DNA from 3 places in the Streptomyces sp. NBC_01750 genome. Region 2 is predicted to be linked to each of the others. Evidence: riboswitches for the same ligand, from Rfam matches in the RefSeq annotation. Region 2 holds a riboswitch; each other region holds the start of a gene.

Region 1 (2,196 bases), 1.8 Mb from region 2:
TCTTGGACTCCCGGCGCAGGATGCGGACGCACGCGCTGTGGAAGGTCATGACCCACATGGCGTTGGCGCGCGGGCCGACGAGCTGCTCGACGCGTTCCTTCATCTCGCCGGCGGCCTTGTTGGTGAAGGTGATCGCCAGTATCTGGCCGGGGTGCACACTGCGGGTCCCCAGCAGATGTGCGATCCGGTGGGTCAGCACCCGGGTCTTGCCGGACCCCGCCCCTGCCACGATGAGCAGCGGCGACCCGGTGTGCACGACGGCGGCACGCTGCTGCTCGTTCAGCCCCTCGAGCAGGGCGGCAGGATCCACGACGGTGCGCGGGGCGCCGTCGCGGTAGTACGGGTCCCGGGCCGGAGGCACGTCGAACGCACCCTGGAAGAGATCGTCCGGGATCTCCTCCGGGGCCGAGTCCTCGGGCGGTGGCGGGTGCTGCTCCGCGCTGGGCTGGAGGTCCGCCAGGAAGCTGTCGTCAAAGAGGCTGCTCATCGCTCTACGAGTCTAGGCCGCCGCAGTGACAGCCCGCGGCCGCATCGGGATACGACTCCGGCGGCGATCTGGGCAGCGACTTCGCGGCAACACCGGCGACACAGCGCGACCGGGCCACTCCGCTGCGATGTCGCACGGCGCCGGCCCCTGGGCGACTCCCCACTCAGTCGCCAAGGTCACGAAAATGTATCGGACATATCGAACATCAACCTTCACAGCAGCCACACGAGTTGGCTACCGTGCTCGATCAGGCGGCCCGTACCCCCCTGGCGACTCACGCCGAATCGGGCGGCCTGCGCCGAATTCGGACTTCCTTCACGGGAGTTCGGAACCGGGGACCCACCATGCACAACCGGGGTGAATCGGACCTGTCTTTCTCGGTCCGTAGGGCGATCTTCCGTTCCGCCCGAACCCGACAGCTAACCCGGTAGGCGGTCCACGGAAGAAGGAGATGCCGGCCTTGGCGTCGCATCGCAAACCGCGTGCCCGTACCGGAATTGCCGGAATGGCAGGTCTACGCGCCAACTCCCCCGCCGTCGGGTTCACGACGGCTGCCCTCGCCTCCGTCACCCTGTTGTCGACGCAGAGCGCCAACGCCGCGCCCGCCGAGCCGAAGCCCTCCGTCGAAGAGGTGCAGAAGAAGGTCGACGACCTGTACCGGCAGGCCGGAAGCGCGACCGAGAAGTACAACAAGGCCAAGGAATCCACCGACGAGAAGCGGCGCGAGGTCGACCAGCTGCTCGACGACGCCGCGAAGCGCACCGACAAGCTGAACGAGTCCCGGCGCACCCTGGGCAACTACGCGGCCGCGCAGTACCGGACGGGCGCGGTCACCCCGACCGCGGCGCTGCTGCTCGCGGACAGCCCCCAGGCGTACTTCGACCAGACCCAGCTGATGGACCGGATGACCGACCGTCAGCGCACCGTCATCGACGACTACGAGACCCAGCGGGCCGCGGCGGCCAAGCAGCGGGCGGAGGCGACGAAGAGCCTCGAGTCGCTCACGGACTCCCAGCAGGCGCTGCGCACCAGCAAGCGGGAAGTCCAGGCGAAGCTGAGCGAGGCGCGTTCGCTGCTGTCGAAGCTCACCGCCGAGGAGAAGGCGCGGCTCGCGGCGATCGAGCGCGAGAAGGAGGAAGCGGCCCGCCGCAAGGCCGAGGCCAAGGCCAAGGAGGAGGCGCAGGCCCGCGCCGACGCGGAGGCGGAACGAAAGCGCCAGGAGCAGGAGCAGCAGCCGGGCACGGGTACGGGCGCAAGCGCGGGCACGGGATCCGGCACCGCCGACAGCAGGTACGCGGCCAAGGCCGACAAGGTCCTGTCGTTCGCCCGTTCGCAGCTGGGCAAGCCGTATGTCTGGGGCGCGACGGGCCCGAGCTCGTACGACTGCTCGGGACTGACCCAGGCCGCCTGGAAGGCGGCCGGCGTGGATCTGCCGCGCACCACCTGGGACCAGGTGAAGGTCGGCACGCGGGTCGCGACGAAGGATCTGCTCCCGGGTGACCTGGTCTTCTTCTACGACGACATCAGCCACGTCGGCATCTACATCGGCGACGGCAAGATGATCCACGCGCCCAAGCCCGGCGCGAACGTCCGCGAGGAGTCGATCTACTACATGCCGATCTACGGCAGCGTGCGTCCGGCATAGCGGACCAAGTGGAACGCCCGGGCCCGACCGCGCCCGGGCGTTGTCACGTACGGAAAGCGCCGCT
Region 2 (2,196 bases):
TTGGCCTTGCGACATGAGCCTAACCGGCTCCACGGCATCGGCCGGCCGTTGCCCGCCCGCTGGGACGAAAAACGGCGCGAAGACTCGCGACGCAGGACAAACAGCACGTGAACTACCTGCGGGTAACGCCACGAGGGCCGGCGGAGAGACCCGCGGCCACCGGTACCGGCCGGGGACAGACAGAGCCCCGGCCCGGCGCGTACGGGGGAAGACGCGCCGGACCGGGGCGTTCAGGACCCGGGGGTCAGCTCAGGTGGAGCTGCTGGCCCGGGAAGATCACGTCGGCGCGCTCGACGATGTCCTTGTTGAGGTCGAACAGCTTCTTCCAGCCGCCCTTGACCTTCTGGGCCTCGGCGATCGTGCCCAGGGTGTCGCCTGCCTTCACCTTGTACTCGCCGTCACCCTTCTTGAAACCCTTGGCGGCGGGCTTCGCGGACTTCACCGGGGCGGCGGGGCGCTCGGAGCGCGTGGTGGGGGCCTCGGCGCGCTTCGGGGCGGGCTGCGGGGCGGGCTGCGTGGTGCCGGAGTCGGCGGAGCCGCCGTCGAAGGGGGTGTTGGACAGGCCGACGCCGCAGTTGGGCCAGGCACCCTTGCCCTGGCCGGCCAGGACCTTCTCGGCGACCGCTATCTGCTGGGACTTGGAGGCCTGGTCGGCGGAGGAGGCGTACGCCGTGCCGCCGTACGCGGCCCAGGTGGAGGCCGAGAACTGCAGGCCGCCGTAGAAACCGTTGCCGGTGTTGATGGACCAGTTGCCGCCGGCCTCGCACTGGGCGACCTGGTCCCACTCGGAGGCGGTCGCGGCGGAGGCCGAGGTGGCGCCCATCAGCGGGGCGGCGACGACGGCACCGGTGACACCGGCGAGCGCGGCGATGCGGGCAGTCCGATTCAAAGCGGCCGGGCGGCGGTGCTTGCTCTTGCTGGAAAACAGCATGGAACGACTCCTCACCGACGCCTGCGAGGTGAGCTGTCGGGTTCGGGCCAAGTGAGTTGCCCGGCCGCGCGTCGTGGCGCGACTTCACCCCAAGCCGGTCCGTGGGCCGTTGCGTACTGCTCTCAACGGCCGGGCCCGGCGCTTACCTTGGGTCCCCCGCTCCTGCCTTCGGCGCTCTGTGCGAACGACTGCTCCCCCCGACCGGCGGCAGGATTCGGCGTGACGGTCAGTGGTGCCCGCGGTGGCGAGCGGTTCCGACCGTAGACACAGCTCTCCCCGATGTTCAAAGACGAACATCGGGGAGAAATCGCCCATTCCGCCACTCAGGGAACTCTCGTTTCCGCAGGTGAGAAGCGGAACGACCCAATCAGGGGGGCGAGATATACCAGTTGGGACAAAGAGACCCATGTCTCACTTGGTCAAACTCGGACATATATCCGCGAACTGCCGCTACCTCAGATCCAGATCGAGGCTCTGGCCGGGGTGGATGAGGTCCGGATCGATACCGACGGTCTTCCGGTTCGCCTCATAGATCGCGGACCAGCCACCGGCCAGCTTCTGCTCGTCGGCGATGGCCCACAGGCTGTCGCCGGGGCGGACGGTGTACTCGCCGGGCACGGCGTCCGCCTTGCCGGTCTTGTCGGCCTCGTCACGTGCCGCACTGTCACCTCGCGAGGCATGGCGGCCGTCTTCGCGCTGATTGTCCGTATTGCCCGGCTCTGTCTCCTCCGGAGTGCCACGGTGCTTTCCGGTGCCGCTGTCGGCGCCGGCGTCCTGCCCCGCGCCCGGGTCCGCCGACCCGGACGGCTGGGTCGACGCCTTGGGGGTCGCCGGCGCGGAGGGGTCCGCGGACGGCTCGGCGGACTCGGCGGCCCCGGCGGAGGGCTTCGCGGTCGTGGCCGACTGCGAGGGAGCGCTCTGCCCCGGCGACGGCAGGGCGCCGGGGTCGACGCCGGTCGCGGCGCCGTCGTTGGTCAGCCCCGCGATCAGCGAACAGGTGGCCCACGCCTGGGGACCCTGCGCGTCGAGGACCTTCTCCGCGACCGCGATCTGCTGGGAGCGGCTCGCGAGGTCGGCGGTGGGCGCGTAGGCCGTCCCGCCGAAGTCCTGCCAGGTCTCCTGGGTGAACTGCAGACCGCCGTAGAACCCGTTACCGAGGTCGGCACTCCACATGCCGCCGCTCTCGCACTCCGCGACGCGGTCCCACGTGGCGGCATCGGCGGCGGAGGCCGATCCGGCGCCGAGCAGCGGGATGGCGATGGCCG
Region 3 (2,196 bases), 3.9 Mb from region 2:
AGGACCGCGAACCGGTCCGCCCAGCCGACGTACATCCCGTCGGGGCCCGGGTCGCCGACGCCCTCGGTGAAGCTGTCACCGATCGCCGCGTACGACCCGAATACGCCACTGTTCTCTGTTCTCGAATCGTCTGCCACGAGACCTCATTTTTCCCTTACGGATGTGACCTACGCGACCGTAAGGAGGGGTTGACGAGGGGTGATATAGACCACCGGTCAAGATTCGTCCAACCCGGAATACGCCGACTCCCCCCACGCCGCGGGCGGCGGCACGAGGGGAGGAAGGGCGACGACGCGCATCGGCCGGATCAGATGGAGACACCGTGCTGGCGCAGGTAGGCCACCGGGTCGATGTCCGAGCCATAGCTGGGGCCGGTGCGGATCTCGAAGTGCAGGTGCGGGCCGGTGGAGTTGCCGGTGGTGCCGGAGAGGCCGATCGGCTGGCCGCCGCTCACGCTCTGGCCGGAGGAGACGGCGAGGGAGGAGAGGTGGGCGTACTGCGAGTAGGTGCCATCGCTTTGCTGGATGACGATCTGGTTGCCGTACGCACCGGCCCAGCCGGCGGAGACGACGGTGCCCTGGCCGACTGCCTTGACGGTCGTGCCGGAGGATGCCGCGAAGTCGAGACCGGTGTGGTAACCGCTGGACCACATGGCGCCGGCGAGGTGGTACGGGGTGATGACGGTCGCGCCGTCGACGGGGGTGGTGAAGCCGGAGGCGCTGGTCTGCGTGGCGGCGCCGCTGCTCGCCGAGTCGCCGGACGAGGACGGCGCGGAGGACTGCACGGCCGAGCCCGAGTCCGAGGAGCCCGAGTCCGAGGACGGCTTCGAGGAGGACGGCTTCGAGGAGGACCGCTCCGGGCTTGCCGGGCTCTGCGACTTCTCCGGAGCCTTCGCCTTCGCGCCGAGGGTGAGCTTGAGCCCGGGGTGGATCAGCGACGGGTTGTCGCCGACCCGCTCCCGGTTGTCCGCGTACAGCTTCTTCCAGCCGCCGCGGACATCGTGCTCGTCGGCGATCTTGGCCAGATAGTCGCCGGGGACGACTGAGTACGTGGTGGGAGAGGCCTTCTTCTGCGCCACGTGGGTCGCGGCGGCGGACCCGGCAGAGAAAGGAGAGGATGCGGCGGCGGTCACAGCCTTTTCCGGGGCCACGGCCGGAGCGGCCTTTTCCGCCGCGTGGGCGCCGGCGGCGCCTATCAGCGGAAGTGCGATGGCGGCGCCACCCGTACCGGCGGTGACGAATCCGCGCGTGATCGGGCTGACCTTGGGGCGGCGGTGCTTGCCCTTCTTGGGCATGGCGAATTCCTCTCCGGCGCCGGCGTGGTGAGCTGTCGGGTTCGGGCTGGAGATGCCCGGCCGCGCAGTTGCGCGACTTCACCCCAAGCCGTCCGGAAGTCCGGAATCGGCGTACTACCTGGGTCCCCCGCTCCTGCCGCACGTTGTTGGGTGGAATTCCGGACGGCGGCAGGATTAGGCGGTCCGTCCGGATTGGTCGTGACCGTAAACGAATGGGTGGACCGGGACAAGCTGTCGCTTTCGCCCGCCAATGATCCGTCTGATATCGCCGCGAAATTCCCGTCACCCTCCGTAAATAGATGATCTTCGCCGTCCGCCCAGGCAACGGAATTAACCCCCGTCGCACCGTCGCGCACCGTCACGAATATGATCCCGCTCACGGGCCACGCCCCCACTCCCCTACAGGCGGGGCACGTTATGCCTAATCGTCCAATTCGGACATAACAGGCATTTAATGGAAATGGTCTGTTTATAGCCTGCGATCCCCCTTACTGCCCAATTCATGCCACGCCCATCGGAATTTCGTCGGGGATTGAGCCGGAGCAGCCACCGGAATGCGTTGTAGCCGGGTCCGCTCCTGTCAGCCGGGCCGAAGCGGCCGCGCTCACTCAGCGGCGCCGGAGCCGGATCACCGTGGCGTCCATGTCCCCCTTCAGTCCGGTGTGCAGCCCCTGGTGCAGCAGCAGGGATCCGCGATGCGCAGCACCGGAGTCCGGGCACTCGTACACGGCTGCCGGATCGAGCCCGCGCAGCCTGAGCCTGGGCGGCTGTTCGCCGTAGTGCTGCGCCTGGAGCCAGGCGAGGACGACTGTCTCGTCACCTCGTAGGTACTGCACGGCACTCAGTCCGCCCTCCGGCGCCCGCAGCCGGTACAGCTCGCCGTGCTGCACCACAGGCCTGAT

What was found. Region 2 has a riboswitch for cyclic di-AMP ahead of OG966_RS16315 (transglycosylase family protein). Riboswitches for the same ligand answer to the same signal wherever they lie in the genome.
Region 1: it holds a riboswitch for cyclic di-AMP, as region 2 does, so the genes downstream of both, OG966_RS24850 (C40 family peptidase) here and OG966_RS16315 (transglycosylase family protein) in region 2, are expected to answer to the same signal.
Region 3: it holds a riboswitch for cyclic di-AMP, as region 2 does, so the genes downstream of both, OG966_RS34220 (M23 family metallopeptidase) here and OG966_RS16315 (transglycosylase family protein) in region 2, are expected to answer to the same signal.

Annotation. Positions count from the first base shown of each region.
Region 1 covers NZ_CP109137.1:5,452,659-5,454,854, reverse strand. Annotated here, with positions in the region: gene pcrA (DNA helicase PcrA) at 1-487, opposite strand, end outside; cyclic di-AMP (ydaO/yuaA leader) riboswitch at 774-936, shown strand; gene OG966_RS24850 (C40 family peptidase) at 939-2,132, shown strand.
Region 2 covers NZ_CP109137.1:3,651,956-3,654,151, forward strand. Annotated here, with positions in the region: gene OG966_RS16315 (transglycosylase family protein) at 245-931, opposite strand; cyclic di-AMP (ydaO/yuaA leader) riboswitch at 935-1,115, opposite strand; gene OG966_RS16320 (transglycosylase family protein) at 1,382-2,196, opposite strand, start outside.
Region 3 covers NZ_CP109137.1:7,580,394-7,582,589, reverse strand. Annotated here, with positions in the region: gene OG966_RS34225 (SGNH/GDSL hydrolase family protein) at 1-137, opposite strand, end outside; gene OG966_RS34220 (M23 family metallopeptidase) at 308-1,294, opposite strand; cyclic di-AMP (ydaO/yuaA leader) riboswitch at 1,299-1,472, opposite strand; gene OG966_RS34215 (alpha-galactosidase) at 1,903-2,196, opposite strand, start outside.